One region of the Streptosporangium sp. NPDC049046 genome, then DNA from elsewhere that is predicted to be linked to it. Evidence: predicted binding sites of a transcription regulator. Region 1 holds the regulator's gene; each other region holds the start of a gene.
What was found. Region 1 encodes HrcA, which represses chaperone genes, less so after heat shock. Its sites were predicted from a motif close to TTGGCACTCTCNNNNNGAGAGTGCCAA; they were not measured.
Positions count from the first base shown of each region.

Region 2: the regulator HrcA is predicted to act here: its motif matches at 2,270-2,296, upstream of groES (co-chaperone GroES).
Region 3: the regulator HrcA is predicted to act here: its motif matches at 5,449-5,475, upstream of AB0B96_RS01765 (DNA starvation/stationary phase protection protein).

Region 1 covers NZ_JBEZEZ010000008.1:97,339-107,442, forward strand. Annotated here, with positions in the region: gene AB0B96_RS13315 (PhoH family protein) at 1-719, opposite strand, end outside; gene AB0B96_RS13320 (histidine triad nucleotide-binding protein) at 812-1,162, opposite strand; gene AB0B96_RS13325 (SigE family RNA polymerase sigma factor) at 1,447-1,926, shown strand; gene AB0B96_RS13330 (hypothetical protein) at 1,923-2,624, shown strand; gene AB0B96_RS13335 (16S rRNA (uracil(1498)-N(3))-methyltransferase) at 2,954-3,685, opposite strand; gene dnaJ (molecular chaperone DnaJ) at 3,848-4,990, opposite strand; gene hrcA (heat-inducible transcriptional repressor HrcA) at 5,005-6,018, opposite strand; gene AB0B96_RS13350 (hypothetical protein) at 6,201-6,989, shown strand; gene AB0B96_RS13355 (DUF3097 domain-containing protein) at 7,047-7,862, shown strand; gene AB0B96_RS13360 (DUF4870 domain-containing protein) at 7,887-8,534, shown strand; gene hemW (radical SAM family heme chaperone HemW) at 8,569-9,780, opposite strand.
Region 2 covers NZ_JBEZEZ010000002.1:161,222-171,325, reverse strand. Annotated here, with positions in the region: gene groL (chaperonin GroEL) at 159-1,778, opposite strand; gene groES (co-chaperone GroES) at 1,869-2,180, opposite strand; gene AB0B96_RS03220 (methyltransferase domain-containing protein) at 2,425-3,591, shown strand; gene AB0B96_RS03215 (hypothetical protein) at 3,806-5,083, shown strand; gene AB0B96_RS03210 (MarR family transcriptional regulator) at 5,266-5,868, opposite strand; gene AB0B96_RS03205 (alkene reductase) at 5,979-7,037, shown strand; gene tsaD (tRNA (adenosine(37)-N6)-threonylcarbamoyltransferase complex transferase subunit TsaD) at 7,322-8,353, opposite strand; gene rimI (ribosomal protein S18-alanine N-acetyltransferase) at 8,346-8,777, opposite strand; gene tsaB (tRNA (adenosine(37)-N6)-threonylcarbamoyltransferase complex dimerization subunit type 1 TsaB) at 8,795-9,478, opposite strand; gene AB0B96_RS03185 (class F sortase) at 9,510-10,070, opposite strand; gene AB0B96_RS03180 (hypothetical protein) at 10,077-10,104, opposite strand, start outside.
Region 3 covers NZ_JBEZEZ010000001.1:421,118-431,221, reverse strand. Annotated here, with positions in the region: gene mmuM (homocysteine S-methyltransferase) at 1-485, opposite strand, end outside; gene AB0B96_RS01785 (SigE family RNA polymerase sigma factor) at 759-1,250, shown strand; gene AB0B96_RS01780 (hypothetical protein) at 1,247-2,167, shown strand; gene AB0B96_RS01775 (VIT domain-containing protein) at 2,333-4,708, opposite strand; gene AB0B96_RS01770 (MerR family transcriptional regulator) at 4,705-5,439, opposite strand; gene AB0B96_RS01765 (DNA starvation/stationary phase protection protein) at 5,562-6,029, shown strand; gene AB0B96_RS01760 (hypothetical protein) at 6,313-8,115, opposite strand; gene AB0B96_RS01755 (HPP family protein) at 8,415-9,233, opposite strand; gene AB0B96_RS01750 (hypothetical protein) at 9,432-9,566, opposite strand; gene AB0B96_RS01745 (hypothetical protein) at 9,575-9,907, opposite strand.

The sequences.
Region 1 (10,104 bases):
GTACGGCCGCGCATGTAGGCCAGGGGGGCGACCTCGATCGTGCCCGCGGCCATCAGCCTGGGGATCGAGTCGGGGTCGAGCATGTCGTGCAGCGCGTCGTAGAGCGGGCGCAGGTAGGGGTCGATCTTCTCGTAGAGCGTGCCCGGCAGGAAGCCCAGCCTCTCGCCCGCCTCGACGGCGGGGCGGGTGAGGATGATCCGGTTGACCTTCTTCTCCTGGAGGGCCTTCACGGCCTTCGCCATGGCGAGGTAGGTCTTGCCCGTGCCTGCCGGACCGATGCCGAAGACGATGGTGAACTTGTCGATCGCGTCGACGTAACGCTTCTGGTTCACGGTCTTCGGGCGGATGGTCCGGCCCCGCGAGGAGATGATGTCCAGGGAGAGCACCTCGGCGGGCCTGTCGGAGGTCATCCGCAGCATCGCGATGCTGCGCTCGACCGCGTCGGCCGTGAGCTGCGCGCCCCCGCGGACGAGTTCGGACATCTCCTCGAAGAGCCGCACCACGGTGCTGCTCTCCTCAGGGCTGCCGGTGACGGTGATCTCGTTGCCCCGGACGTGGATGTCGGCGCGGAAGGCGCCCTCGATGACGCGCAACAACTCGTCGCGCGAGCCCAGCAGGCTGACCATCGACTGATCGTCCGGAATAACCACCTTCGCCTGGGTCCGGCTGGCACCCCGGGACCTCGGCGGCGTTCTGCTGGAATCGTTTGTCTCGGACATGAGCGGGCCTTACGGCCTGTTCGCCTCCAGATATAGGCGCGGAACTTCAACGCCATGCTATCCGCGATCGTCAAGATCACGCCTACCGGTTTTCAGCCGGGCGGCCACTGCAGGCCCCGCCCGCCGATCACGTGTCCGTGCACGTGGAAGACGGTCTGGCCGGCACCGGGCCCGGTGTTGAACACCAGCCGGTAGCCCGACTCGGCGACCCCCTCCAGCAGGGCGACCTCGTGCGCGGCCTTGATCACCTCGTCGGCCAGGCCGTGGTCGGCCGCGGCGAGGGCCGCCGCGTCCCGGTAATGGTCCTTGGGGATCACCAGCACGTGGGTCGGCGCCTGGGGATTGACATCGCGGAAGGCCAGCGCGTGATCGGTCTCGTAGACGATCTCCGCGGGAATCTCCTTGGCCACGATCCTGCAGAACAGGCAGTCGGCTTCGCTCACCATGACAGGCACCATACCGCTGAGGACGTTGTGAATCGGTGATGGTTCCCGTCCGCAAACAAAGATCCGCCCGGATATGGTGGGTGTGCAAAACTTCAACCACGACAGCCCTTTGCGCACAGCAATATATGGCCGCCTGGCGAGGACACGACTGGGTCATGCCCCCTAATGAACCGGAAGAGCGTAAACCCTCTGGGAAGGCCAAGCGTCCCACTGATGTGACCACCGAGACCCTCGTGGCCGACAGGTCGCTCGGGGCGGTGCCCGTCGGATGGGACGCCGACATGGCCGTTACCGCGCTCTACAGCGCGCACTATCGGTCTCTTGTCCGTCTCGCCGTCTTGCTCGTCCGCGATATGGCAACCGCGGAGGAGGTCGTGCAGGACGCGTTCGTCGCCATCCATGGCGCCTGGCGCCGACTGCGCGACACCGACAAGGCACTGGCCTACCTGCGTCAGTCGGTCGTCAACCGATCACGTTCGGTGCTTCGGCATCGAGCGGTCGTCGAGAAGTACGCGCCCAAGGGCATGCCCGACGCGCCGAGCGCCGAGAACGGCGCGATCGGCGAGTTCGAGCGTTCCGCCGTCATCGAAGCGCTGCGCGGGTTGCCCGCACGCCAGCGGGAGGCCCTGGTCCTGCGTTACTACGGAGACCTGTCCGAGGCGCAGATCGCCCACGCGATGGGCATCAGCAAAGGCGCGGTCAAGAGCCACACGGCTCGTGGCATGGCCGCCCTACGAACCTCACTGGAGCAACTGTCATGACCGACTCCCCGGATGAGTACGGCGAGCTGCTTCGCCGCGCGCTCAGCGCGGAGGCGAACTCGGTCGTTCCCTCCCCGGACGGGCTGGAGATAATCCGCGGCCGCATCGAGCGGCGCGGACTCCGCGGGCTGATGTGGTGGCGTGCCGGAGCCTCCGTCGCCGGTGCGGTCCTCGTCGCGGCGACCGTCGTCATGGTGGTTCCCCAGTTCCGCGAACAGGTGATCCCTCAAGTGAGCACCGAAGGGGTCAAGTACGCCGAGTCGACTCCTCCCGTCGACGGGTCCGCCACCTCGCGCCCCCCTGCGGCCTCCTCGCAGCCACCGTCCGCCCACGCCCCGCTTCCGACTCTCGACAGGTCGGGCGGCTCCGGCGCCACCATGCTCCCGCCGACGCCCACACCGTCCAGGAGCGCGGCGTCCAGCACCCGGCCGTCCAGGACCGACTCGGCGCCGACGCCCCGGGCGGCGCCGACGCCGACGCCGACCTGCCCCACTCCCCCCGACAGCCCTGAGGTCGAGCCCAGCGGGATCATCAGCAAGTGCGAGGAGATCGAGGCGACCCCGACGCCGTCGCGATCGAGGCCACCGGCCCCCTCGGAGAGCCCGTGCTCGCCCGACGAGTGCGCCCCCTCGAGCGACGTGTCGCCCCCCATGCCGACGGAGGCGAACACCCTGGCTCCGGCCCCCATCCAGAACTAGCGCGGTAACCGGTCACGGCGAGCCGTGACCGGCCCTCCATTCACAACCCGCGTTGGTAACCGGTTACAGCGAGCCGTGACCGGTCCCCCACCTACAACCCGCGTTGGTAACCGGCCACGGCAAGCCATGACCGGTCCCCCACCCACAAACCAGCATTGGTAACCGGCCACGGCAAGCCATGACCGGTCCCCCACCCACAAACCAGCATTGGTAACCGGCCACGGCAAGCCATGACCGGTTCTTTGTCTCACGGCTGCCGAGACCTCACGGCGCGGATCCCCCGGGCCCCGTGGTCGCCGTGCGATCGGTGGCGCGTCGGCAGGGGCGCCCTACCAGCGGCCACTGCGCGTCTGGAGCACCGCCGCCGCGACGACGCCGGCCGTCGAGGTGCGCAGCACCGTCGGCCCGAGCAGCGCGGGCACCGCCTTGGCCTCGCGGAACGCGGCGATCTCCTCCCCCGACACCCCGCCCTCGGGTCCGACCACCACGACGATGTCGCCGCCCGCGGGGAGAGGCAGGCCGGACAGCGGGGAGGCGGCCTCCTCGTGCAGTACGACGCCCAACGCCGCCGCCGACAACAGGCCGGCCACCTTCGCGGTGGACGCGAGCTCCGTCACCTCCGGCAGGTGAAAGCGGCGCGACTGCTTGCCCGCCTCGCGCGCCGTGGAGCGCCAGCGGGCCAGCGCCTTGGCCGCCCGCTCGCCCTTCCACTGGGTGACGCACCTCGCCGCGGCCCAGGGGACGATCACGTCGACCCCCGCCTCGGTCATCATCTCCACGGCCAGCTCGCCCCGGTCGCCCTTGGGCAGGCCCTGGACCACGACCAGGCGCGGCGACGGCACGGGCACGTCGTGGCGGCGCAGTACCTCGACCCGGAGTGAGTCTCTGCCCGCCTCGGTCACCACACACTCGGCGACGGAGCCCGCCCCGTCGGTCAGGTCGAGCCGCTCACCCGCCCGCAGCCGCCGTACGGCCGCCGCGTGGCGTCCTTCGGGACCGCCGAAGACGAACTCCGGCCTGGCCAGGTCGGCCGGGTCCGCCAGGAAGACCGGGACGGTCATGGGCCGTCCGGGCGGACCGCCCCGAGGTGCCCCCGGCAACGCGACCGGGACGATGCCTCGGGACGGACCCGACGCCCCGGCCGGGAACCTGCACCGGGCAGGGTGCGGGCCGGACCGTGACGACGCGACCGGAAGCGGGGCGGAGCGGCCGTTGAGACCTGGTCAGCGGCCATTGAAAGCGTCCCGCAGGCGGGAGAAGAAGCTCTGCTGCCCGGGGGCGAACTTACCGGGCGGGCGCTCCTCGCCGCGGAGCCTGGCGAGCTCCTTCAGGAGGGTCTCCTGCTCAGCGTCGAGGCGGGCGGGGGTCTCCACGTTCACATGGATTAGCAGGTCGCCTCGGCCCGTCTCGTTCAGCCGTTGCACGCCCCGCCCGTAGAGGGGGATCGTCTGCCCGGACTGCGTGCCGGGACGAATGTCGAGCTCCTCGGCGCCGTCGAGCGTCTCCATGGTCAGGATGGTGCCGAGCGCGGCCGCGGTCATCGGGATCTGCACGGTGCAGTGCAGGTCGTCGCCGCGCCTCTCGAAGATCTCGTGGGGACGCTCGACGATCTCCAGGAACAGGTCTCCGGGCGGACCCCCGCCCGGGCCGATCTCGCCTTCGCCGGCGAGCTGGATGTGGGTGCCGTCCTCGACACCGGCCGGGATGCGGACCTTGATGGTCCGCCGGGTGCGGACCCGGCCGTCACCCGAGCACTCCTGGCAGGGGTTGCGGATGATCGATCCGAAGCCGCCGCACTGGGGGCAGGGGCGGGAGGTCATGACCTGGCCGAGGAAGGACCGGGTGACCTGGGAGACCTCTCCCCGGCCATGACACATGTCACAGGTGTCGGGGTGGGTGCCGGCCGCGGCCCCTGAGCCCGTGCAGACCTCACAGACCACGGCGGTGTCGACGACCAGCTCGCGGGTGGTGCCGAAGCCCGACTCGCGCAGGTCGAGCTCGACCCTGATGGTCGCGTTGCGCCCGCGGCGGGCACGGGAGCGGGGGCCTCGGCCACCGCCTCCACCGGCCGCGCCGAAGAAGGCGTCCATGATGTCGCTGAACGGGAAGCCGGCGCCGAAGCCCCCGGCGCCCGCACCGCCGCCCGCGGCGAACGGGTCGGCACCCATATCGTACATCTGCCGCTTGCCGGAGTCGGACAGGACCTCGTAGGCCTGTGTGATCTCCTTGAAGCGCTCCTGAGTCTCAGGATCGGGGTTGACGTCGGGATGCAACTCGCGTGCCAGGCGGCGGTACGCCTTCTTGATCTCTTCCGCACTGGCGTCACGGCGCACCCCGAGGGTGCCGTAGTAGTCGCTCTTAGCCACTTTTCGTTGACCTCTTATGATGCAGCCAGAATCTGGCTGACGTAGCGTGCCACCGCGCGCACCGCGCCCATCGTGACCGGGTAGTCCATTCGCGTCGGGCCCAGCACACCGAGCCGGGCGAGTTGCTTGTCCCCGGAACCGTATCCAGCGGCGACGATGGATGTGCCCTGGAGTCCGGTGTAGGGGTTCTCCGAGCCGATCCGCACGGTCAGCGCGGAAAGGTCCGAGGTCTCACCGAGCAGTCGCATGAGCACGACCTGCTCTTCCAGGGCCTCCAGCACGTCGCGGAGCCCGACGGTGAAGTCGGCTCCCGCGAGGTTGGCGGCCCCGGCAAAAACGATCTTCTCATCATGCCTGTCCACCAGGGACTCGAGCAGTACGGACAGGATAGTCGCCGCGAGCGGTCGATCCTCCGCGGGCAACCGCTCCGGCAGATCGGCGACCCGGTCGGGAACGCTGGTGAGCCCGCATCCGTCGAGGGAGGCGTTGAGCATCGCGCGCAGGTGTGCCACGCGCTGCTCGTCGATGACGTCGGGCACCTCGATCACGCGCTGCTCGACCCTGCCGGTGTTGGTGATCAGCACGAACATCAGCCGGCGCTCGCTCAGCGGCACCAGCTCGACGTGCCTGACCGTCGAGTGGGTCAGCGTCGGATACTGCACCACGGCGACCTGCCGGGTGAGCTGGGCCAGCAGCCGCACCGTCCGCATGACGACGTCGTCGATGTCCACGGCGCCCGCGAGGAAACTCTCGATCGCCTTGCGTTCCGCGCTCGACAGGGGTTTCACCTGCGAGAGCCTGTCGACGAAGAGCCGGTAGCCCTTGTCGGTGGGCACCCGGCCGGCGCTGGTGTGGGGTTGGGCGATGTAGCCCTGCTCCTCCAGCATCGCCATGTCGTTACGGATCGTCGCCGGGGACACCCCCAGGTTGTGCCGGTCCGCGAGAGCCTTCGACCCCACCGGTTCGTTGGTGGACACGTAGTCCTCGACGATGGCGCGGAGCACGGCGAGCTTGCGGTCGTCGACCAACGTGGTCACCTCCCTGCCTGCGTTCAGAGGGAAACACGAGGCTTGGCACTCTGTGTTCCCGAGTGCCAAGTGTACGGCCCCCGCACGGAAGGCGCGATAAGCGAAAGCGGTGGATGATGACGGCAAGCCTTTGTCAAGTCAACTGCTATCGCGATCCAAGCGATACCCACCACAATTTGCACATGTCCAACGATTTCGGTTCTTATCCGGGCGACGCCTCCCGCGGCCCCGGTCACGGCGGCCCTCAGCAGCCGTATGGTCAGCAGTACGGCCAGCAGCAGCCCGGCCAGCAATACGGTCAGCAGCCGTACGGCCAGCAGCCCCCCTCGTACGGTTACGCCCCTCCCGGTTACGGCGCCCCGCAGGGACCGCCTCCCAGCGGAAAGATCAAGCCTGGCATCGGATGGATCGTCGGGGTCTGGTTGCTCGCCCTGGTCAGCATCGTCGTCGGCATCGGCGGCTTCGCCGGTGGCATCCTCGGCGCGGTCACCGACGCGGCCCCGACGCGGACGTTCGCCCCCGGCGAGACCGCGACGGTCGCGCTCGACCCGGCGGACAAGCCGGCGATCTACGTCGCCACCGGCGGGCCCACCAAGTTCGAGTGCACGCTCACCGGCGGTACGAGCACGCCCCGCCTGCAGAAGCCGGACATCCAGCAGACCGTCGCGGGATCCGACGGCGTCACCTGGGAGATGGGCCTGCGGGTCGGCGTGGACCAGGCGGGCGACTACCAGGTCCAGTGCTCCGCCGACCCCGCCGACGGCACGACCTTCGGCGTGGGCAGGGAACTGTCCGCCGACTCGCTGGTGGGCGGGGTGGCCGCCCTGTTCTTGATCCCCGGTATCGGGATCCTGCTCGCCATCGTCGTGACGATCGTCGTGCTGGTGAAGCGCAGCGGCGCCCGCAAGCGCCAGGCCGCCGCCGCGTCGTCGATGGGGCAGTGGGGACAGCCGGGACCCTACGGCAGGTGACGCCGGTGTTTGCTAGCGTCCCACCTGATCCCCGGCGAGAGAGGGTGGCGGTCGGTGATGTACGAGCGTGACGTTCTGGCGGGAGACTGGCGGCGCCCGCGCAGGGGGACGATCCCCCAGGTGCCCGCGGAGCTCGACCTGGTCGTCGAGGACGCCGACGGCGGCTTCTGTGGCGCCGTGGTGGCCTGCGACAAGGAGGCCGTCACCCTGGAGGACCGCTTCGGGCGCCGGCGGGTCTTCCCGCTGGAGCCGGCCGCCTTCCTTCTGGAGGGCAGGGTCGTGACCCTCGTACGACCCGCCGCCGCGCCGCGCGGCCCGAGGCGGAGCGCGTCGGGTTCCATCGCGGTCGAGGGCCTGCGGGCCCAGGTCGCGATGGAGAGCCGGATCTACGTGGAGGGCGTGCACGACGCCGCGCTCGTGGAGAAGGTCTGGGGGCACGACCTGCGGGTCGAGGGCGTGGTCGTGGAGTATCTGGAGGGGGTCGACCACCTGCCCTCGATCGTCGATGAGTTCGGCCCGGGGCCGGGGCGGCGGCTGGGTGTGCTCGTCGACCACCTCGTCCCCGGTTCCAAGGAGAGCCGGATCGCCGCGCGGATCTCCTCACCGCACGTACTGATCGTCGGGCACCCGTTCGTGGACGTCTGGCAGGCGGTCAGACCGCAGGTGCTCAGGATCCCCTCCTGGCCGTCGGTGCCCCGCGGGGTGCCCTGGAAGGAGGGTGTCATCGCCGCGCTGGGCTGGAATGTGGAGCCTGCCGCCGCATGGCGCCGCATTCTCGGATCGGTTACGACATATGCCGATCTGGAGCCAGAGCTCCTCGGCCCCGTCGAGGAGCTGATCGACTTCGTGACGGTTCCGGACGAGGACGGATAGGCCGTCAACCCATCAGGAGGGGACATGAGCGAGAACCCCGAAGGCCCATCGGCCGACGACCCGACGCGGCGGGTCGGCAACCCTCCGCCGGACCACTCCTGGCCGGGGCAGAGCACCCCGCCCCCGGACCAGGGATACGGGCCCGGCGGCCAGGGTCACCCCCCACCGGGCCAGGAATACGGATCCCACGGGCAACCGGACCAGCGGTACGGGGGCTACCCGCCGTACACCTCCCCGTACGCCTCCGACGGCTACCCGGGTGGTTACCAGCACGGATACCCCGAATACGGGGCGTACGGCCCCCCGCCGAGATACGGCCACCAGGCGCCCCCTGGAACGTACGGCCCGCGACCGGGCAGCGACGACACCACCATGGCGATGCTCGCCCACCTGCTGGGCCTGCTCACCTCCTTCGTCGGGCCGCTGGTGCTCTATCTGGCGAAGAAGGACGAGTCGCCCTACGCGCGCGACCAGGCCGCCGAGGCGCTCAACTTCCAGCTCACGGTGCTGATCGCCTACGCCGTCTGCTGGGTCCTGGCGTTCGTGTTCATCGGTTTCCTGCTGATGTTCTTCCTCTGGGTCGGATCGATCGTCATGGCGATCGTCGCCGCGCTGGCGGCCAACCGGGGAGAGACCTACCGCTATCCGATAAACATCCGCTTCGTCGGCTGACCCGCCCGGCGGACCGGCCGGTGCCCCGGAGCTCTCAGGTGAGATCCCGGACCAGGGCGTCCGCCAGGAGACGACCGCGCAGGGTGAGCACCGCACGGCCCGCCTTGAACGGCTCCACCTCCAGCAGGCCGTCGGCGAGCGCGCGAGCGACCACGGGCGGGCGTTCCAGCTCGCCGAGCGGGAAACCCCGGGCTAGCCGCAGCTCCAGCATCAGCCGCTCCACCGCCCGGTCCTGAGGGTCCAGCACCTCGCGCGCGTGCGCGGGCGAGGTGCCCTCGGCCAGACGCCGGGCGTAGGCGGCGGGGTGCTTCACGTTCCACCAGCGAGTGCCGCCGACGTGGCTGTGCGCCCCGGGACCGACGCCCCACCAGTCGCCGCCGGTCCAGTAGAGCAGATTGTGCCGGCAGCGCCCGGCCTCCGAGGTCGCCCAGTTGGACACCTCGTACCACTCGAACCCCGCCTCGGCCAGCATGGCGTCGGCGATCAGGTAACGATCGGCGGCCACGTCGTCGTCGGGCATCGGGAGCTCGCCGCGCCTGATCCTGGCGGCCAGCTTCGTTCCGTCCTCGACGATCAGCGAGTACGCGGAGACGTGGTCCGGCCCCGCCTCGATCGCAGCGGCCAGCGACGCGCGCCAGTCGTCGTTGCTCTCCCCCGGCGTGCTGTAGATCAGGTCGAGGTTGACGTGGTCGAACCCCGCCTCCCTCGCCTCCCGTACCGCCCGCGCGGGGCGGCCGGGGGTGTGGCGGCGGTCCAGCACCTGGAGCACGTGCTCGCGGGCGCTCTGCATCCCGAAGCTCATCCGGTTGAACCCGCCCGCGCGCAGCTCCGCCAGGTAGGCGGGATCCACCGACTCGGGGTTGGCCTCGGTGCTCACCTCGGCGCCGGGGGCGAGCCCGAACTCCTCCTCGATCGCCTTCAGGATCCGTACCAGATCCCCGGCGGGGAGCAGGGTGGGGGTTCCCCCGCCGAAGAACACGGTCTCGACCGGGAGACGCGCGGTGCCGAGGTTGGCCCGCGCCCGCCGCACCTCCTCGACGGCGGTGTCCGCGTAGTCCTTCTGCGAGGCGCCGGGGCCGAGCTCGGACGCCGTGTAGGTGTTGAAGTCGCAGTAACCGCACCGGGTCACGCAGAAGGGGACGTGGACGTAGAAGCCGAAGGGCCGCTCGCCGAGTCCGGCGAGCGCGCTCTCCGGGAGCTCGCCGGAGGCGGGTACGGGATCCCCGTCGGGAAGTGTGGATGGCACGCCCCAAGTCTGCCGCTTTCCCCGCGATGCCCGGTACGCCGAAGATCCGATGCTCAGGGACACCGACCGGCTCGAAGCCAGGGCCGTCGGCTTCGAGCCTCGGCCCTCGCCTATCGACCGGAGTCGCCTCCGTCGGCGAGGACCGCGGCCGGCGGAGGCGGGGGCCAGACCTTGCGGTCCTGGCGAGGCGACCGGGCACGGCCCCTCGGGGCCGGGTCGTCCGGCGCGGGCGGCCCGGGGCGCTCGTCCGGTGGAAGATGCTGCTGCCAGTCGGCGGGATCCTGCCGCCACTCTTCGGGCGGGATCCTGCTCCCGCCCGGAGGG
Region 2 (10,104 bases), on a different contig from region 1:
ATTCGATTGCCAAATACATCGTCTATTCGCTAGAACCGCGTTTGGTCTTCCGTCCGACATGACGCTTGAGATCGTTTTCGGTTTACCGCGAAACACGAACGGCTCGCGCCTCCTGCGAGACGCGAGCCGTTCGGAACCGCTTCGGAACCGCTGAGGAATCAGTGGCCGTGGCCGTGGCCGTGACCCTGGCCGGCGGCCGGGGCCTCCTCCTCGGGCTTGTCCACCACGAGGGCCTCGGTCGTCAGCAGCATGCCGGCGATGGAGGCGGCGTTCTGGACGGCCGAGCGGGTGACCTTGACCGGGTCGATGACGCCCTGGGCGATCAGGTCGCCGTACTCGCCGGTGGCGGCGTTGAAGCCCTGGCCGACGGACAGCTCGGTGACCTTCGCCGTCACGACGTAGCCCTCAAGGCCGGCGTTCTCCGCGATCCAGCGGGCCGGCTCGACGAGAGCCTTGCGGACGATGGAGACACCGGTCGCCTCGTCACCCGTCAGGCCCAGGTCGTCGAGGACCTTGGAGACGTGGATGAGCGCGGAGCCACCGCCGGAGACGATGCCCTCCTCGATCGCCGCACGCGTCGCCGAGATGGCGTCCTCCAGGCGGTGCTTCTTCTCCTTCAGCTCCACCTCGGTGGCCGCGCCGACCTTGAGCACGCAGACGCCGCCGGAGAGCTTGGCGAGGCGCTCCTGGAGCTTCTCGCGGTCCCAGTCGGAGTCGGACTGCTCGATGGCGAGCTTGATCTCCTTGACGCGGTCGGCGATCGCCGCGGCCTCACCGGCACCGTCGACGACGGTGGTGGAGTCCTTGGTGATGACGACGCGCCGGGCGGTGCCCAGCACCTCCAGGCCGACGTGCTCCAGCTTGAGGCCGATCTCCTCGCTCACGACCTGGCCACCGGTGAGGATGGCGATGTCCTGCAGCATGGCCTTGCGGCGGTCACCGAAGCCCGGCGCCTTGACGGCGACGGAGGTGAAGGTGCCACGGATCTTGTTCGTGACGAGGACCGCGAGGGCCTCGCCCTCGACGTCCTCGGCGATGACCAGCAGGGCCTTCTTCGTCTGCGCGATCTTCTCGAGCAGCGGCAGGAAGTCGGCGACAGAGGCGATCTTGCCCTGGGTGATCAGGATGTAGGGGTCCTCCAGGATCGCCTCCATGCGCTCCTGGTCGGTCACCATGTAGGGCGACAGGTAACCCTTGTCGAACTGGAGACCCTCGGTGAACTCGAGCTCCAGGCCCATGCTGTTGGACTCTTCGACGGTGATGACACCGTCCTTGCCCACCTTGTCGAACGCCTCGGCGATCAGCTCACCGATCTTGGCGTCCTGCGCGGAGATCGTCGCCACATTCGCGATCTCCTTCTTGTCCTCGACCGGACGGGCCGACTCGATCAGCCGGTCGCTCACGGTCCTGGCCGCGATGTCGATGCCGCGCTTGAGGGAGAGCGGCTGCGCTCCGGCGGCCACGTTGCGCAGACCCTCGCGGACCATGGCCTGGGCCAGGACCGTCGCGGTGGTGGTGCCGTCACCGGCGACGTCGTTGGTCTTGGTCGCCACTTCCTTGGCCAGCTGGGCGCCCAGGTTCTCGTACGGCGTCTCCAGCTCGACCTCGCGGGCGATGGTGACACCGTCGTTGGTGATGGTGGGCGCACCGAACTTCTTGTCGATGACGACGTTGCGGCCGCGCGGGCCCAGCGTCACCTTGACCGCGTCCGCGAGAGCGTTCACGCCGCGCTCGAGAGCTCGGCGCGCGTCCTCCTCGAACGACAGGGTCTTCGGCATGACAATCCTCTCTATAAGTACGTCGGCGCATCAAAGCCCCGGGCGCTGACGCGACCCGGGGCTCGATACGTCATCTTTGTGAAGCGAGAACTACTTCTCGATGATGGCGAGCACGTCACGGGCGGAGAGCACGAGATACTCCTCGCCGTTGTACTTCACCTCGGTGCCGCCGTACTTGCTGTAGAGGACCACGTCGCCCTCCTTGACGTCGAGCGGAATCCGCTTCTCGCCCTCGTCGTCCCAGTTGCCGGGACCCACCGCGAGGACCTTGCCCTCCTGCGGCTTCTCCTTGGCGGTGTCCGGGATGACCAGACCGGAAGCGGTGGTCTGCTCGGCCTCAAGCGGCTGGACCACAATGCGGTCGCCGAGCGGCTTAACGGGAACCTTGGTGGCGGTCGTCACGTCGGACCTCCCCTTCAGATATGAATGATCTAGAAGAGGCGACCAGCGGTCTGCCGTCGCGGGTGTCAGACCTGCCTCGTCGCATGTATTTGGCACTCTCACCGGGAGAGTGCCAATACGGAACAGTATGCAAGGTGGCCTTGACAGTCAACACGAAGCACCCCTTCTCCGCTTCACGCGAACGTCAAGCCAGGTGGAAGCCCTACGGCGAAGCCCTACGGCCGAGGCGGTAGCGTCGGCCGATGTGAATCTCGACGCATTCCGGGAGCTCCTCACCCAGCGCGGCCAGGAGGCTCTGGGCGCCGCGGCCGAGACCGCCGCCGACGACCCGGTGACGGCGGTGACGAGGTTAAGGAAGATCTACGACGCGGACCTGACCTCCGCGGCGCTCACCCAGGCGACGCTCAGGCTGCGCGCGAGGGAGAAGTTCGGCGCCGACGCCGATCTCATGTACTTCACCCGGACCGGCCTGGAGCAGGCCACCCGCCGCGAGGTCGCCGACCACAGGGCGCGGCGCCTCCCCCCGGGCTCGCGGGTCGCCGACGTCTGCTGCGGCATCGGCGGCGACCTCCTCGCCCTGGCCAGGGCCGGGTGCTCCGTCGAGGCCGTCGACGCCGACCCGCTCACCGCCGCGATCGCCCAGGCCAACGCCGACGCCCTGGGCTTCGGCGACCGGGTCTCGGTCCGCGCCGCCGACGCCTCCACCCTGGACCCGGCCGCCTTCGACGTCCTGTTCGCCGACCCCGCGCGCCGCGGCGCGCGGGGCCGGACCTTCGACCCGATGGGATACTCACCGCCCTGGCCCGCCGTGCTGGAGATGGTGGCCCGAGCCGGGGCCGCCTGCCTGAAGGTCGCCCCCGGGATCCCGTACGAGTTCGTCCCCGAGGGCGCGGAGGCCGAGTGGGTCTCGTACAAAGGCGACGTCAAGGAGGCCGTGATCTGGTGCGGTGCGCTGGCGGGCGAGGCGGCGCGCAGGGCGACGATCCTGCCGTCGGGGGCCACGATGACCCCCGACCCCGCCCTCGGCGATCCCGCCACCGGCCCCGCGGGACGCTACATCTACGAGCCGGACGGCGCGGCGATCCGCGCCCACCTGGTCGCGGAGATCGCCGCGTCGGTCGGCGGGCACCTGCTCGACCCGCAGATCGCCTACATCACCGGTGACACCGCGACGCCGACGCCGTGGGCGTCGCGGTACGAGGTCCACGAGACGCTGCCGTTCTCGCTCAAGCGGCTGCGGGCGGCGCTCCGCGAGCGCGGCGCCGGCAATGTGACGATCAAGAAGCGTGGCTCAGCGGTGGACGTCGACCGCCTCAGGAAAGACCTCCGACTTTCCGGCGGGGAATCCGCGGTGGTCATTCTCACCCGAATCGGTGACCGGCCGTTCGCCTTCGTGTGCACCTCCGACTGACCGGCGGATCATCACCATCTGACCAGCCAAAATAGTCAATTCTTCCAGCCAACCGGCAATTCCTTTCTTTTATTCTCGCTGCCAGAAAACCCTGATCCAGGGGCTAAGGTTGCCGGGCGGGAGTTCTCTCTCGCCTGCGTTTCCCTCTCGTTCATCAGCAAATCCCATCAAACCCAACCGCGCGGCTGAGCGTCGGCGAGCGAAGGAGCTCTCGGTGGATCACTCCGACCACACCCTGCTCCAGGCAGGCGGCCAGGCCGCCATCTCCGACCGGATGCGTGAGCTCCTCGCCCGCGCGGCACAGGACCACGTCTACGAGCAGCGCACCCAGGGGGCCGTGCTCGACGAGATCCGGCGGCGCCTGGAGGGCATGGAGTGGGTGCTTCGCGAGGTCAGGGAGCGCGAGATCGGCGGGCTGAACGGCACGCTGGAGTCCGTCCACGGCCGGCTGGACGACATCGCCGCCCGCCCGCCCTCCTGGGCCGAGGGCCTGGCCCAGCACGTCGAGGCGATACGCGACCACGTCGACACCGTCGGCGAGCGGGTCGACTCCCTCGGCCGCCGCGTCGACACCGTCCGCGACCGGGTCGTCCCCCTGGGCGAGCTGCCGAGCCTGTGGACCGACCTCGGTTCCGTGGGCGAGAGCATGGACGAGGCGCTCACCCGCCTACGGGCGATCTCCGACGGCACCCAGGGCCTCGACGAGCAGGTGGGGCAACTGGCCGAGCACCTGGGCAGGCTCCAGGCCGACATGGGCGTCGCGGCGCACCGGTTCAGCCGCCTCGACCGGGCCGTGGCCGACCTCTCCCAGCGCACCGGGCGCGTCGAGGCGGGGATGCTCGACCTGGTGGCGAGCGTCCAGCAGGCCGTCGGCACGGCCACGGACCGGATGCTCGCCGCCGTCGAGCAGGTGAACGGCAAGGTCGACCTGGTGAGCGGAAGAGTCGAGCAGGTGGGCGCCGGGGTCGACCTGGTCGCGCCGAGGATCGACGAGCGCACCGCCGCCGTCGAGAGCCGCATCGACAGGCTGGACGGCCATCGCATGACGGCCGGTGGCCGCTTCGACACCCTCGACGAGCGCCTCGACGACATCGAGGGGCGCCTCACCTGCCGGATGGACGTCATCGACTCCCGGCTGTCCACGCTGGACGGGCGCGCGGAGAAGTCCGCAGAGCGCCTGGAGAGCCTGGACGAGCGCCTGGAGGACCTGCCGGCCGTGCTCGGCGTCGGCGCGCTCATCGGCGTTCAGACCGCCGAGCAGCGCGAGCGCTTCGACTCCCTGGACGAGCGCGTCATCAGGGCGGAGGCGGCACTCTCCCCTCTCGCCGAGACGCTCCGCGCCCTGCCCGACCGCGACGAGCTCTCCGAGGCCCTGAGCGAGACCGTGGAGCCCGCGCACGCCGACCTCACCCGTCGTCTGAGCGCCCTGGAGGAGACCATGCTCGCCCTGGCCGAGGCGTTGCTCCGTCCCACCAGGGGCGACAAGGACTGACCTCGGTTCTCCGCCGGGGGCCGCTCCGGGCCCTCCCCGGTCCCGCTCGGCCTTCGCGAAAATCCCGCCCGGCCTCACCGGTCCCGCTCGCCCTTCGCGGAAGATCCCGCCCGGCCCTCACCGTGTGGGGAGACCCGGGCCTCACGGGGAGAGGACGAACCGCGCGAGAAGCACGGACGCCGTCAGCCGGAGCGGGTGGCATCGGCCGCCGGGCGCCTCCCCTCGCCTTCGACGACCTTCGCCTCGCGGCACAGGTTGTTCCTGACCACCGAGAGCAGGGACGACAGCTCGTCGGTCTGCTCGGCCGTCAGTCCGTTGGTCATCCGCCGGTGCACCTCGGCGAGGACCCGGTCCACCTCCGGGCGGAGCGCGTGCCCCTTGGGCGTGATGTCGACGATGCTGATCCGCCGGTTGGCGGGGTCGGGCCTGCGACTGACGAAACCGCTGCGCTCCAGGCGCTGCAGGGTCTTGGTCATGGTGGACACGTCGACGCCGACGATTCTCGCCAGGGCGTTCTGCGACTGGGGGCCGTTGTCCCACAGCGCGCCCATCACACGCTCCTGGCCCGGGTAGAGGTCGATCTCGCCGAGGAGGTCGGCGAGCAGCACGCGGTGGCCGCGAGTGGCGTAGGCCATCAGGCAGTTGAGGTCGTTGTCGTAGTCGCCGCACTCGCCGGCGGACGAGGGACACGCCCCGGCCTCGTCACCTCCTCCGGAGAGGGCCTCGGGTGTCGTGCCGCGCTCTTCGGTCACGTCGCGCTCTTCGTCGATCGACAACTCCGCCATGGTCGGGTCCTTCCGCTCTCCCCGAGACTACCCGCTTGCATGTTGGCCGACCAAGTTGTAGAACTACTTATTGGCTAGCCAAGTTGGCCAGCCAACAAAAGGAGTTCACCATGCCGTTCTCACCGTTCACGCTCGCCGGCCTCCAGCTGCCCAACCGCCTGGTGATGGCGCCCATGACACGCTCTCGGGCCTACGTCGACGGAATCCCCTCGTCGCTCACCGCCCTGTACTACGCCCAGCGGGCCTCGGCGGGCCTGATCATCACCGAGGGGGTCCAACCCAGCCAGGCCGGCAAGGGCTACATGAACACCCCGGGGTTGCACACCGACGAACAGGTGGCCGGGTGGCGTGAGGTCACCGACGCCGTCCACGCGGCGGGCGGCAGGATCTTCGCCCAGATCATGCACGCCGGCCGGATCGGCCACCCCGACAACACCGGCGCGCTCCCCTTGGGGCCGTCCGCCGTACGGCCGGCGGGGCAGATCTTCACGCCCACCGGCCTGCAGGACTACCAGACCCCGCTCGAACTGACGACCGCCCAGGTCGAGTCCACCGTCCAGGACTTCGCCGACGCCGCCGCACGCGCCGTGGAGGCGGGCTTCGACGGGATCGAGTTGCACGGCGCCAACGGCTACCTCATCCAGCAGTTCCTGTCGCAGAACGCCAACCTGCGCGACGACCACTTCGGCGGCTCGCCGGAGAACAGGATCCGCTTCGCCGTGGAGACCGCGCGGGCGGTCGTGGACCGGATCGGCGCCTCCAAGGTCGGCATCCGCCTCTCGCCGGGCAACGGCGCGGGTGACCTGGTCGAGGACGACATGCACGAGATCTACCCGGCGCTCGTCTCCGAGCTCGCCGCGCTCGACCTCGGCTACCTCCACCTGGTGGCGAGTTCCTCCGAGGAGCTCAACCAGGAGATCCAGACGCTGTGGTCGAACGCCCTCATCGTCAACGACCCCTCGATCGACGCCCCGGTCGAAAGGGTCACGCGGTGGCTGGAGCGCGGCGCCGACCTGGTCTCGCTGGGCCAGTCGTTCCTGGCCAACCCCGACCTGCCGCTCCGCCTCCGCCTCGGCGCCGAGCTCAACCAGGCCGACTTCAGCTCGGCCTTCGGCGGCGACCACCGCGGCTACACCGACTACCCGGTGCTCACCCTGCACTCCGTCTAAGGCACCCGTGGTGAAGTGCCTCCGGGAGGAAGGAGCCCTCGAAGGAGAAATCCTCGGGGCGGCCCCCGGAGGAAGAACCCGCGGCAAAGGGGAGAGCCCCGTGCGGCCGCCGCCCAACGGGGGCGCGACGGCCGACGGGCGCACACGGACACGCCGGCGGGGGTCCAACGCACGAACACCCCCGGCGGGATCGGCGGGGCGCGCGCGGACGCCCTCGGCGGGGGTTCGAAGGAGCGCGCGGACGCCCTCGGCCGGGCGTCATCCCCTGACGAGGACGGGGCCCGTCAGACGTGGACGGTGGTGATGGGCATCGAGGAGTCGGCCGGGATGTCCAGCCGCGACGGCGTGATGCCGGCCGCGACCAGGTCCGAGCCCAGGGCCGCCACCATGGCGCCGTTGTCCGTGCACAGCCCGGGGCTGGGGACCCGCAACCGGACACCGGCCGCGTCACAGCGCTCCTGTGCCATCGCCCTCAGCCGGGAGTTGGCCGCCACCCCGCCACCGATCAGCAGGTCGTGAACGTCGTACTTGGCGCACGCCTGCAACGCCTTGCGGGTCAGCACGTCGACGACGGCCTCCTGGAACGACGCCGCCACGTCGGGCACGTGAACCGGCTCACCCGCCTTCTCCCTCGCCTCCACCCATCGGGCCACCGCGGTCTTCAGGCCGGAGAAGGAGAAGTCGAGCGTCCCGTCGTCGTACTTGCCGCGCGGGAACGCGATCGCCGCGCCGGAGCCGTCACGGGCCACCCTGTCGATGTGCGGCCCGCCGGGGAACGGCAGGCCGAGCACTCTCGCCACCTTGTCGAACGCCTCGCCCGCGGCGTCGTCCACCGTGGAACCCAGCGAGATGACGTCCCTGGCGACGTCGGGCACCAGCAGCAGCGACGAGTGCCCGCCGGAGACCAGCATCGCGATGCAGGGCTTGGGCAGCGCCCCGTGCTCCAGCTGGTCCACCGCGACGTGGGCGGCGAGGTGGTTGACGCCGTACAGCGGCACGCCCAGGCCCAGCGAGTACGCCTTGGCCGCGGCGACGCCGACGAGCAGCGCGCCGGACAGGCCGGGCCCGGCGGTGACCGCGATCGCGTCGACGTCGGCGAACCGCAGGCCCGCCCGCTCCAGTGCCCGCTCCACGGTCGGGGTCATCGCCTCCAGGTGCGCCCTGGAGGCGACCTCGGGCACCACCCCGCCGAAGCGGGCGTGCTGCTCGACACTGGAGGCGATGGCGTTGGCCAGCATCGTGTGCCCCCTGACGAGGCCGATTCCCGTCTCGTCGCAGGAGGTCTCGATGCCCAGGACCACCGGTTCGTCACGCATGGAGATCCTTCCTCATCATGATCGCGTCAGTGCCGTCCTCGTAGTAGCGGCGGCGCAGGCCGATCCGCTCGAACCCGAACCTGTCGTAGACGGCCTGCGCGCCCAGGTTGTCGGCGCGCACCTCCAGGAAGACCGACACGGCGCCCCTGCGGGCGGCCTCGGCCAGAAGATCGGTCAGCATCGCGCCGCCGACGCCGTTCCCGCGCCACTCGGCCAGGACGGCGATGGTCTGCACGTCGGCCTGGTCCCCCGCCGCGGCGAGGCCCGCGTAGCCGACGATCACGCCGTCGACCAGGGCCACCACGTAGTGCCTGGTCCTCGGCTGGTCGTCGAGCTCCCCCCGGAGCATGCCCTCGCTCCAGGCGTCGGCGGGGAAGGTCTTCCGCTCGACCTCCATCACCGCGGGCAGGTCGTCCGCGGTCATCCGGCGCAGGACGGCCGTCACGTGGAGACCTTCTTGGGCGCCGAGGGCACCTTGGCGTCGGGCCGGCGCAGGTAGATCGGCCTGGGCGGACCGAGCACGGGGTGGGTGCCGCTCTCCGCGGCCTCGCGGACGCCCGGCTCGCCGAGTCGCCCGGCGGCGAGCGCCGCCATCGCGCCCGCGCCGGGATACTCCGGCGCGTCCAGGATCCGGGAGGCGCCGACGATCTCGGCGTACATCCGCGCGCCCGCGCCGACCAGCGGGAGCTCCCCCGGCAGGTCCTGGGGCCGGTCCACCGCGGGGCCCGACAGCCGGGTGCGCGGGTCCCGGTAGTGGCCCCAGAACACCTCCTTGCGCCGGGCGTCGGTGGCCACCAGGAACGGCTCGTCCGGTCCGCTGCCGTACGCGAGCGCGTCGAGGGTGCACACGCCGTACGCCGGGACGCCCAGCGACGTCGCGAGGGCCTGGGCGGTCACCAGGCCGACCCGCAGGCCGGTGTAGGGGCCGGGTCCCGAGCCCGCGACGATGGCGGTGACGTCGCGGAGCGAGGCCCCGGCCTCGCTCAGGACCGTCTCGATCGTGGGGACGAGCAGCTCGCCGTGGCGGCGCGCGTCGATCGTCGTCGACTCGGCGAGGACCCTCGCACCGTCGTGCAGAGCTGCGGTGACGGCGGGGGTCGCGGTGTCAAAGGCCAGGACCAGCACGAACACTTAGCCTAGCCCGTCCCGCGAGGGCTCAGGTCTTGACCAGGGTGGCGTAGACGATGAGGTTGTCGCGATACTCGTGGCTGTCCCAGTCGAAGGTCCCGCCGCAGGTGATCAGTCGCAGGCCGTCCTCAAGATAGACCTTGTCGGCGGGGAACCGGTTCTTGCTGATCTGCTCGACCGTGTCCACCCGGTACTGGGCGACCTTGCCGTCGCTGCGTACGACCTTGATCACCTGCCCCTCCCGCATCTCCTTGAGCTTGTAGAAGACCGCGGGCGCGGTCTTGGTGTCCACGTGCCCGAGGATCACCGCGGACCCCTCGTCGCCGGGGACCGCGCTGTCCTTCACCCAGCCCGCGACGTTCGGCTTCTCGTACGGCGGCAGGTCGACCCGGCCGTCGGTCACGCCGAGCTTCATCAGCGGCGCCTTGATCCCCAGTGAGGGGATGTCGATGCGGCTGGGCGAGACCGACGCGCGGGCGGGCGCCTTCTCCTTCTCGACCTCGCCGCCCCGGTTGCCGAACGCGACCAGGACGACGCCGGTGATGACCCCGGCCAGGACGATCCTGGACCAGCGGGTTGAATCGGCCATGGAGGACTACGAACGGCGGCGACGCACGACCGCG
Region 3 (10,104 bases), on a different contig from region 1:
GCGAGCAGCCGCCTCAGCGCCCTCGCCTCGGTGTAGGACGGGATGGTCTCGCAGGCCATCAGGTCGGCCTCGCTGTCGGCCAGGATGTGCCAGCGGTCGCGGTGCCAGTCGGTGAGGCCGTCCTCGTCGAGGTCGTAGGCGCCGGTGTACTCGGCGCCGTTCGCCAGATAGGCGCCGTACGGGCCGACGCTCGCGGCCACCGTGCCCGAACCGTGGGCGTCCCTGGCCTGGGCGGCCAGGTGCACGGAGAGCAGGATGAGGTCCTCGGCCTCGGTGGCGCTCAGCCCTCGCTTCACGAACGCGGGGATGCTCGCCTGATAACTCGCCGTTATCGCCACCTCGGCGCCGGCGGTGAAGTAGTCGAGATGCGCCTGCCGGATCACGGAGGGGTTCTCCAGCAGGAGTTTCGCCGACCAGAGGTCGTCTCGCAGGTCCGCGCCCAGCTCCTCCAAATGGGTGGCCAGGCCGCCGTCCAGAATCACCATCCCGCTACTTTATGTGGCACGGCCGAGGTTGGAACCCCGCTCTTCCTGACCTTGGTTCCGCTCTGTCCCATATCGGCCTCGTGGCGTCTTCGCCGCGTACGGTGATCCGCGCCCGCACGAGCGCCGGATTCGCAGGGGGCGCCGTTGACCGCGAAGGGCTCGTGCCTCGCTCGCGCGAGGCGAAGGAAAACGGCCACACGTCACCTCCCGCTGTCGTCCGAATCGGCCCGCCGCCCGGTAGATGTCTGTAAGGCCTCAGGACGGAGATCGTGAATGGACGACGGGTTCGACGGTTACGTGGCGACACGTTACGAGCGGCTCCGACATACGGCGTATCTGCTCACGGGGAACAGGGCGACCGCCGAGGATCTCGTGCAGACGGCGCTCGCCAAGGCATGGGTGGCGTGGCGGCGGATCGAGGGCGATCCCGATCCGTACGTGCATCGGATCATCGTCAACACCCACGCCTCGTGGTGGCGCAGGAAGTGGCGCGACGAGGTGCCCGCCGAGCACCTTCCCGAGCACGCCGATCCGAGGGACTTCACCACCGAGGTCGGTAGCCGCCAGGTGCTCTGGGAGGCGATCGGCGGCCTGTCGAGGCGGCAGCGCGCGGTCATCGTCCTGCACTACTTCGAGGAGCTCACCCTCGCGCAGTGCGCCGACGCGCTCGGCTGCTCCCTCGGCACGGTGAAGACCCAGCTCGGCCGGGCGTTGAAACGCCTTCGCGTCCATTCCGAGATCCAGACGACGGGGGCGAAGCGATGACCCATACCGAGGACGAGTTGCGCGCGGTGCTGGCCGGGAACGTCTTGGAGGGTCCCCCCGACATGCGGGAGATCGTGCGGCGTGGCCGTCGCATCAGGCGGCGCAGGGCCGTGACGGGCGTGGTGGGCGTGGCGCTCGCGGGGGCCGCCATAGCCGTCGCGGCCTTCCAGGCCCAGGGATTCCGGGAGGGCGCCGAATCGATGGAGAAGGAGCCGCCGACGGCGGCGAGGGTCTCACCGCCGACCGAACTGCCCTCGCAGGACGTCCTGGACGCCCCTTTGATCGCGTCATACGGTTCCGCGACCGTGCCCGGCGGCACGACGCTCACGTTCCGGCCGTTGAGCGACTACACCTCCTACCGGGTCGTGTGCGCTGATCCGAAGGCGGTGGTGGTGATCCGGGCGAGCGACGGAAGCAGCTCGGTCGGTACCTGTGGAGAGGAGGGCAGACATCAGTACCACTATGAGAGGCCGCTGACCTCCAGCTGGTCGGAGCGACCCCAGCGTCTCAAGGTCTGGGTCCTGCCCGGTGACGCGCCGATCGATCCTCCCGCTCCTCCCTCGCCGTCGAAGGATGACTGCAAGGTGGTCAAGAAGGAGCTGGGCATGTGTGACGGCAGGTACAAGATGACGTGGTTGACGGATCCAGGGGTCATCGAACGGGTGATCGCCGAGTTCGAGCGGCGACCGGGGCGGTGGGCGGTGGGGGTCTACGACCGGACGGGCAGGCCCGCACCGTCGAGGACGACCCCGATGCCGACGAGGACCGTCACCGTCGGACCGGACGACCGAGTCGGTACGGCGACACCGCCGGGGCCGATGCCCACGAGGACCGTCACCGTCGGACCGGACGACCGAGTCGGTACGACGACACCATCGGGGCCGATGCCGACGAGAATCGTCACCGTCGAACCGTGAGCCGGACCGTGCGGAGAGTGGGACCGCCCGCCGGCGGGTCCGGGAGACCTGCCCGGAACGCACTCCTCTCGGGTGCTCGTGCCGGGGGTGGTCCGGTGACCGTTCGAACGGTCACCGGACCGGGCCGGTCCCGCCGGGGCGCCCCGATCCGGTGACCGGAGAGGGTCAGCGCTTCCAGAACGGACGTCGCCCGGTGGAACCCGTCAGAGACTCCAGGACCTCCACGGCCCTCCGCCACAGGACGTCCACGTCCCCACCGGCCTGCAGCTCGCTCGCCAGGGCGGCGAGTTCGGCGTGGCCCCCGAGGTAGACGACGAGGGCCGCGAGGCGGCTGCCCAGGTCCTCCAGCAGGAGCAGCCGCTCGGCGGCGGGCAGGGAGGCCGCGGCGCGCAGCCGCTTCAGCTCCTCGGCGAGCTGCTCCTTCGGCGGGTCCTGGGGGGCGCCCTGGGACTTGCCGCGCTTCGGGGCGGCCCCCGCCGGTGCGGGACGCAGCATCCTGGCGCGGTCGTCGAAGCCTCCGGCCGCCGCCTCGTGCGGCATGCCGCCGACGGCGGGGCTCGCCGCGAACCTCGGCATGGAGCCGGGGCGGGCCATCCCGGGCGGTCCCGTGGGCGCGGGGGGCGGCGGGGCCGCCGCGTTCTCGAAGGCCATCGAGGTCATCATCATCGGAGCGGCGGCGATCGGGTTCTCCCAGCCGCTGGGCGGCTCCACCGGCTGGATCACCCGGTGTCCGGGACCGCCCTCGGCGACCACCTGCGTGTCGACCGCGACGAAGGCGGTGAACCTGCAGAGCACCCCGTACCTGAGCGAGGTCTCGACGATCTCGGCCTCCAGCGACCGGTCACCGGCCGCGTAGCGGTCCTCCAGGGCACGCAGCCGCGCCCGCGCCCAGATCGCCCGTACGGCCGGATTGTGCACCACGGAGGCGGTGACCCTCCGCTCCCACGGCGAGCCGTCGGCGCCCACGCCCCGTACGGTGATCGCCCCTTCGGCGGGGCCACGGTAGCGGCCGAGCACGGTGAGCGGGACGCCCGAGTAGACCGAGCCGATGTGGCTGACCGTCTCGGTGATCAGGTCGATCCCGTCGGCCTCGATGGACAGGTCGGTGACGAGTGGGGCGCCGATCCGGCGGTGGATGTGCTCCATCGCCTCGTCCAGCCGGTCCTCGGACTCGACCAGCTCGCACCTACCCCCGCCCACCCCGGCCAGCCTGCCCAGGAAACCGGCGTTGACCGCCCTGTCGATGCCGACCGTGTGCACCCGAACCCCGGCCAGCGCGGCGCCGGTCCGCGCCAGGATCTGGTCCTCGTTGCCGACCTGTCCGTCGGTGACGAGCACCAGCACCCGGTCCCTGGCGGAGTCGGCGAGCAGCTCGGCGGCCCGCTCCAGCGGGGACAGCATCTCGGTGCCGCCGCGCGCCTCCAGCCTGGCCAGGTGCTCCACGGCGCGGTAGCGGTTGCGGTCGGACGCCTCCGACAGCCCTTCGCCGAGACCCTCCGGGTATTCCACGACGCTGTCGAAGGAGAGCACCGCGAACCGGTCGCCCGAGGTGAGCGTGTCGACGATGCGCGCGGCCGCGCGCCGGGCCGCCACCATCTTCCAGCCGGTCATGCTGCCCGAACGGTCGAGGACGAGCACCACGTCCTTGGGCCTGGCCCTCGCGGGGGCAGGTTCAGGGACGACGGTCAGCGTGAACGTGCCTTCATCGTTCTCCGGGCCGTTCTCCTCGTCGTTCTCCTCGGGGGCGAGCGCGAGGGAGGTGGAGGCGCCGGTGGCCAGGCGCAGGATGAAGTCGCGGTCCAGCCGCTCACCCGGCTGGAGGCGGATCACACCGCCCTCTTCCTGGACCACGTGCAGGCTGGAGCGGACCTCGCGCAGCTCCAGGCCCGCGGGGTCGACGGAGACGGCGAGCGAGAGGCGGACCGGGTTGGGGAAGCCGGGCAGCAGCACCGGCGGGGTGATCCGGGAGGCGTCGGGGACCGCGTCGGTGTCCGGTGCCCACCCGTCGCCCGCCCGCTCGCCGTCCAGCGGGGTGCCCGGGATGTAGCGGGGGGCGACGACCAGCGGGAAGCGGAAGGTGGCCGCGCCGTCCTCGTACGGGAGCGGCTGGTTCAGCGTGAGGTGCACGGTGACCCGCTCGCCCGGCACGATGTTGCCGACCCTCATGGTGAAGACGTCCGGCCGGTCCTCCTCGGCGATCGCGGCCCGCTTGCCCTGGGAGATCGCCTGGTCGTAGTCGGCCCTGGCCTGGCCGCGCTCCTTGAGCACACCCTCGATGACCCGGCCGTCGGCCTCCATCCTGAAGGCGGTCACGGCGGCCCGGTCGGGCAGCGGGAAGACGTACGTCGCCTCAAGCGCCACGTCGTGCGGGTTACGGAAACCCTGGACCACCTCGACCCCGGCGCTCAGGCCGGACACGGCGGCGGTCACGTCCACGCTCTCCAGCGGCAGGTTGCCGAGCTCGGTGGCGAGCGCCCCCAGCCCGGTGTCGGGGACGGGGTGGCACTCCTCCGGCGGCAGTGTTGTGATTGAGGTAATCATGAGCGAGTTCCTTCCGGAGGTGTGAGGCCGCGTTCGCGGAGGAGTGACAGGAGCCCTTCCGCGGCGGCGGCGATCTCGGCGAGGTCATCGGGAGTGGGGGCGTGCTCGCCCGTGTCGAGCAGGAGCGTCACGCCGTTCGCGAGCCGTACGCCGTGGACGGCCACCGCCTTCGGGACGGGTGGCGAGGACGGCGCGGGCCGGGTCTCGGTCGCGGGGGGCGGGGGCGGCTGTGCGGCGTGTGCGGCGGCCGGTCGGGGCGGCGGTGCGGGCACCTCCGGTTTCACCGGTTTCACTGGTTTCACCGGCTTGGCCGGCTCCGGTGACTTCGGTGGCGTCGGCGGCTCTGCGGGGGAGGGCGGTCCGGCCCAGAAGCGCGGGCGTGCCGGCGTGCCGGTCGCCGCCGGAGGGGGTGGGGGTTGTGGTGGGTGGTCGGGGAGGCGGGCGATCGACTCCAGGGTCTGGTCGGTGGCTCCGGCCAGCTCGGCCTGGATCTCGGCGATGGTGCGGCCGTCGGACTGGCGTCGCTTCACGGCGACGATCTGGAGCAGGTGGCGTCTGCCGTACATGGCGACGCGACCTCGGCGGGCCGACGGGGGGTCGAGGAGGCCGATCGTCGAATACCAGCGGATGAGGCGTTCGTTGGGCATGTCCCGCACCCGCCCGTTGAGCTGGGCGGTGGGGGCCAGCGCCGCGGATGCCCGCTCAGCCAGTTCACCGATGGTCCATTCCATGCCTCGATAGTGACACTGTAATCATGACAGTGTCAACATTTCGACCGGCGTAGGGGGCCGATAGATGGGTACGGACATTTAGCAGCAAAGAGGAAACTAGGTTCGAAACAGGGGGAAACTCTATGTCTGCGATCACCAGTCCACTCAACCCGGAAGACAAGAAGGTCGTCGGCAACGTGCTCCAGGGGGCGCTCATCGACCTGCTCGACCTGTCACTCCTGACCAAGCAGGCGCACTGGAACGTGATCGGCCACAACTTCCGGTCGCTGCACCTGCAGCTCGACAAGATCGTCTCGTCGGCGAGGAAGCACGCGGACACCGTCGCGGAGCGCGCCGTAGCCCTCGGGTGCAACCCCGACGGCCGGGCCTCCACGCTCGCCAAGACCAGCGAGGTGCCGCAACTGGAGACGGGCTACATCCACGACGGCAAGGTCGTGGCGGCGATGACGGACATCCTCGGGTCCATCGTCCGCCGGATGCGCGAGCGCATCGAGGCCACCGAGAAGCCCGACCTGGTCACCCAGGACATCCTCATCGAGATCACGCAGGATCTGGAGAAGCACCACTGGATGATCGAGGCCCAGCGCTAGATCGTCTCGCCAAGGCGCCCCGGCCGGGGCGCCTTGGGTGTTCTCCGGAGTCCTTCTTTCGGCGGCGACGTCATCGGGACCGGCACCAGGCCCTTCCGCCGGGCCCAGACCCAGACGCCGCCTCGGTGTCAGGGGCTGGCGCTCCTCGCCTGCGGGCGGTAGGACCGGCTTCCGGGGAGATTGGAACCGGATTCGGAGGTAGGCCCAAGCCGGGTGACAAGGCACACCGGAGAACGTGAAAGCCCGTGGTCCGCGTAGGGGGCTACGGGCGGGACGATGTCGATCAGATGCAGTTCACTGGATACGCGGCCTGCTTGGTCGGCTTGTTGTGGTTCAGCACCTCGATGGCGACCGTTCCGCTGGTCTTCGAACTCCTGGTCCAGTGAGCGGACTGGAGACCGAGGAATCCGCTGGATCCGACCTTGAGCGTGCGGGTGTCATCCGGCTTCCCGTCGATGACCCAGCGGTAGCTGATCTCCGTGTTCGGAGCCGCATGGAGGTCCGCCCACGCGGTCGGGTACGGCGCGGCGTCGCAGTCGCCGTGGTAGGCCACCGAGGTCAGCCCGCCGATGCGGACCGTGCCCGGTGTCGGGTCCTTCGGCACACAGGTCCAGGAGTAGGTCTGCTGGGTGAACGGCTTGTTGTGGTTGAGCACCTCAAGCCGTACGGTGCCGTTTCCGCTGCTCTGCGTGGACTTGTTCCAGAAATCGCCGATCGTCTGGACGACGCCGGGCTTGAGCACCTGGCTCCTGACCGGCCCCGGCTGGCCGTCGGCCACCAGGCGGTACCTGACCTCGGTCTCCCGGTCCGTCGTGAACAGCCCGTCCACACGCATGCTGAAGGAACGGTCACAGTCGCCCGCGTAGAGCGGCACGAGCACGTAGCGGAAGGTCACATTGGCGTCGTTGGGCCCCTCGTCGCAGGTGAAGGTGTACAAGCGCTCGTCAGGCTGGGAGGGGCCGCCCTCGACCATGAGGCCGACCTTGTGCGGGCCGCCCCCTGCGGCACCGAGGGTCCAGGAGGCGGAGACGTCCTGGGAGCGGGCCTGGGCGGAGGCGGGGAAGTCCAGCACCTGTTTCTGCCAGGCGGCGCCGTCCACGAGCCACCAGTACGTGACCCGCTGCGCGGTTCCGGCGGGGAGCGTGACCCGCCCGGTGGCCCGGTACGCGACAGGCTCCACGCAGGTGCCCGCGTAGTCGCCCGGGGTGAGCTCCACGATCTGCCGTCCCGGCGTCACCGGAGGCTGCGTGGGCGTGGACGTCGGCGTGGACGTCGGCGTGGAACTAGGCGTGGAACTCGGAGTGGACGTCGGGGTGGGCGCCGGGCCGCTCTTGCAGGTCACCGCGTAGTCGGCGCGGCCGGAGTCGTGTCCGCCGAGGGTGAGGATGTGGACGGCCTTCCAGCCGCGGGCGGAGCTGCCCACGCTCATCGGCAGCGTGACCTGGCGGAGGCGCGGCCCGCCGGCGGCGAAGTACAGCGACTCCGGCCGTCCCTCGCCGGTGATGCTGTCGATCCACCGGTAGTCGACGGTGGCCGGGGTGCGCGAGACCTGGATGGTCGCGGTGAACCGCACCGTCGCCGGGCAAACGCCGTTGTGGGCGGCCGGGCTGACGTCCACGTCCGCCGCGGACTCCATCGGCCGTCCGGGCTGGGCGGGCAGCGGGTGGGAGATGTCCCACACCTGTGCGGGACCGTCACAGGCGACGCTGAAGCGTGCCTTGCCCGACAGACCCTTCTTGCCCAGGATCTCGACGGCCTGCCAGCCGGTGGTGTCGCGGTCGAAGGTCTGCCGGTCTCGCACGACCACCTTGCGCGAGCCGTTGACGCGGAAGCTCTTGACGACGCTCTTGCCGCCGTCGCCGCGTACCCACCTATAACGGATGATGCCCTTGCCCTTGGCCGCCACCACCGCGGAGAATCCCACCGTGGTCGGACACGCACCCGACCGCTTGGCGGGACTCGCCTTCACCTGGGCCACAGCGGTCTTGGGCGCGAGGGCGGAGGATGTGGCGGCGTACGAGGGGGTGGTGGCCAGCAGCCCGCTGAGCACCACCGTGCTCAGCAACAACGCTGTCCTCTTCATCATGATCCTTTCTGCTTCGCGAAAGGATCATGATCGAGTTCCTCACTTGCTGATCACTTGGTCTTTAGTTGTCACCCCGGCAGACCTGGCGGTCGGTGCGAGGTCGATGAGCGGTCCTGTGCCTTTCGCTTGCCTTCGCCGCGCTTCCGGCCATGTGCGATGCCGCATTCCTCGGCGGTGACCGCCTCCCGGCAGGGCGGCTCGTACCGGGAGCCGATGCCGGTGGCCGTGCCGCCGCTGTCTGTCGCACACCGACGCAGTGAATGCGAGCCGGGCATGGCGAGCGGCGGAGCCGGTGGTCGTCACCACCAGTAGGTGGGGTAGCGCGGGGTCACCCCGCTGCGTCCGACGAGCATGCCGACGAGTACCAGGATGACGGTCGCGGCGACGAGTATCGGCAGGAACGGCACCAGGGGCTGCTGCTGGGCGACCACGAGCGTCGCGGTGGCGGCGGCGGGCGAGTGCGGCGTACGCGTCAGGGCCGTGACCCCGAGGGCCAGGCCGCCGGCGACGGCGGCGGCCCAGACGGAGGAGCCGGCGACGGCCAGTACGGCGAATCCGGTGAGCGCCGCCAGGAACTGGCCGCCGATCACGCTTCGCGGCTGCGACAGCGGCAGGGTCGGCGCGCCGAAGACCAGGGCGGCGCTGGCGACGAGCGGGGGCATCAGCCAGACCTGGTCCAGCACGGTGCCGAACGCGACCAGGGTGAGCAGGGCGATCGTGGCACCCGCGGTGAAGACGGCGATGGCCGCCGTCTTCGGCCGGGCGGGTGCGCGGCTCCTGAGGCCACGCCAGGCGTCCGTCGCGGTGGTCTCGTCGTTCCCGCTCGCCGGCGAGACGAATGCCGTCCTCTCGTCGTCCCCGCCGAAGGCGACCGGGGGCGCCACATAGGCGGTCCGCCAGGGGCGCGACGGCTCCACCCGGGTCTTCGGATCCGGTCTGGCCTCGATGGGCCCCTTCAGGTGCGTCCTGCCTCCCGGCGAGACCTCCTTCGTGTCCTCGACGGCCCGCGGATCGAGCCGCGCGGCCGCCAGGACCTCTTCCGGTCCGGATGCCTGCGGCGGGAACGGCGTCGTCCACCTGCGCATCCGGTCGGCCGGAAAGAAGTTGCGAACCCCCATGGAAAATCTCCTGCGATCTCGGTATCGGTCACCAAAAGTCGCAGAAGGTACTTGTGCCTTACTTGGAGGTCGGCGCAAGCGCCCGCTCACGGGCAAACGTTGGCTGATACGGCACTACAGCGGCTGGGAGGGAAGCGCACGTCTCGTCCCCCTGACGGCGATCTCCAGGCCGAAGCCGACGACGAACCGCTGTCCGGCTCACAGGAGATAGCGGGCCAGGTCGGCGATGGGGTGGGGGGAGAGGAGGTCGCGGAGGGCTTCCAGGTGGGTGGCCGCGTCGTGCAGGACGGCTCTCGGCACGGTGTCCCGTGCCGGGAGTCGATGCCTGTGCATACCGGGATCTACCGGGTGGATTCCTGCATGCCGCCGTCGCCGAACCAGACCAGGTCGGAATGGAGTCGGCGGGCGGCGCTGCGGGGGCTCGCCCACAGGCCGAAGCCGCGGCCGTTCGCGCCGACGGTCGTCGCCGTGCCGCCCGGCAGCGCCAGCCCGTAGGCCACCACCTCGGGGTGACTCTCCTCGCCCTCGGCGAAGTCCTGGACCAGGGCGAACATGCGGGGAAGATCGCCGGTCAGCGTGTACGCACGCTCCAGAGCCACCTCTCGCGGGTAGTGCTCGCCGAAGTCCGGGCCATGGCAGGCGGATGGCTGGTCGGAACCAGGGTGGTGCTCCATGCCGGTGCTCCCTTCCGATGCTGAACGTGGGTGAAGATCTGCCGTACGGCTCCGCTCCGCCCTGATTCCTCTACGTTTTCGAGCGAACACCGAGCGTAACGGCCGATGCTTCGGTAGCGTTGCATCGAATTCGAATTTGCGCAAGCTTACGTAATGAGCTTGCCGGATTTGTTCGGATTTACCCAGAAGTGGCGACA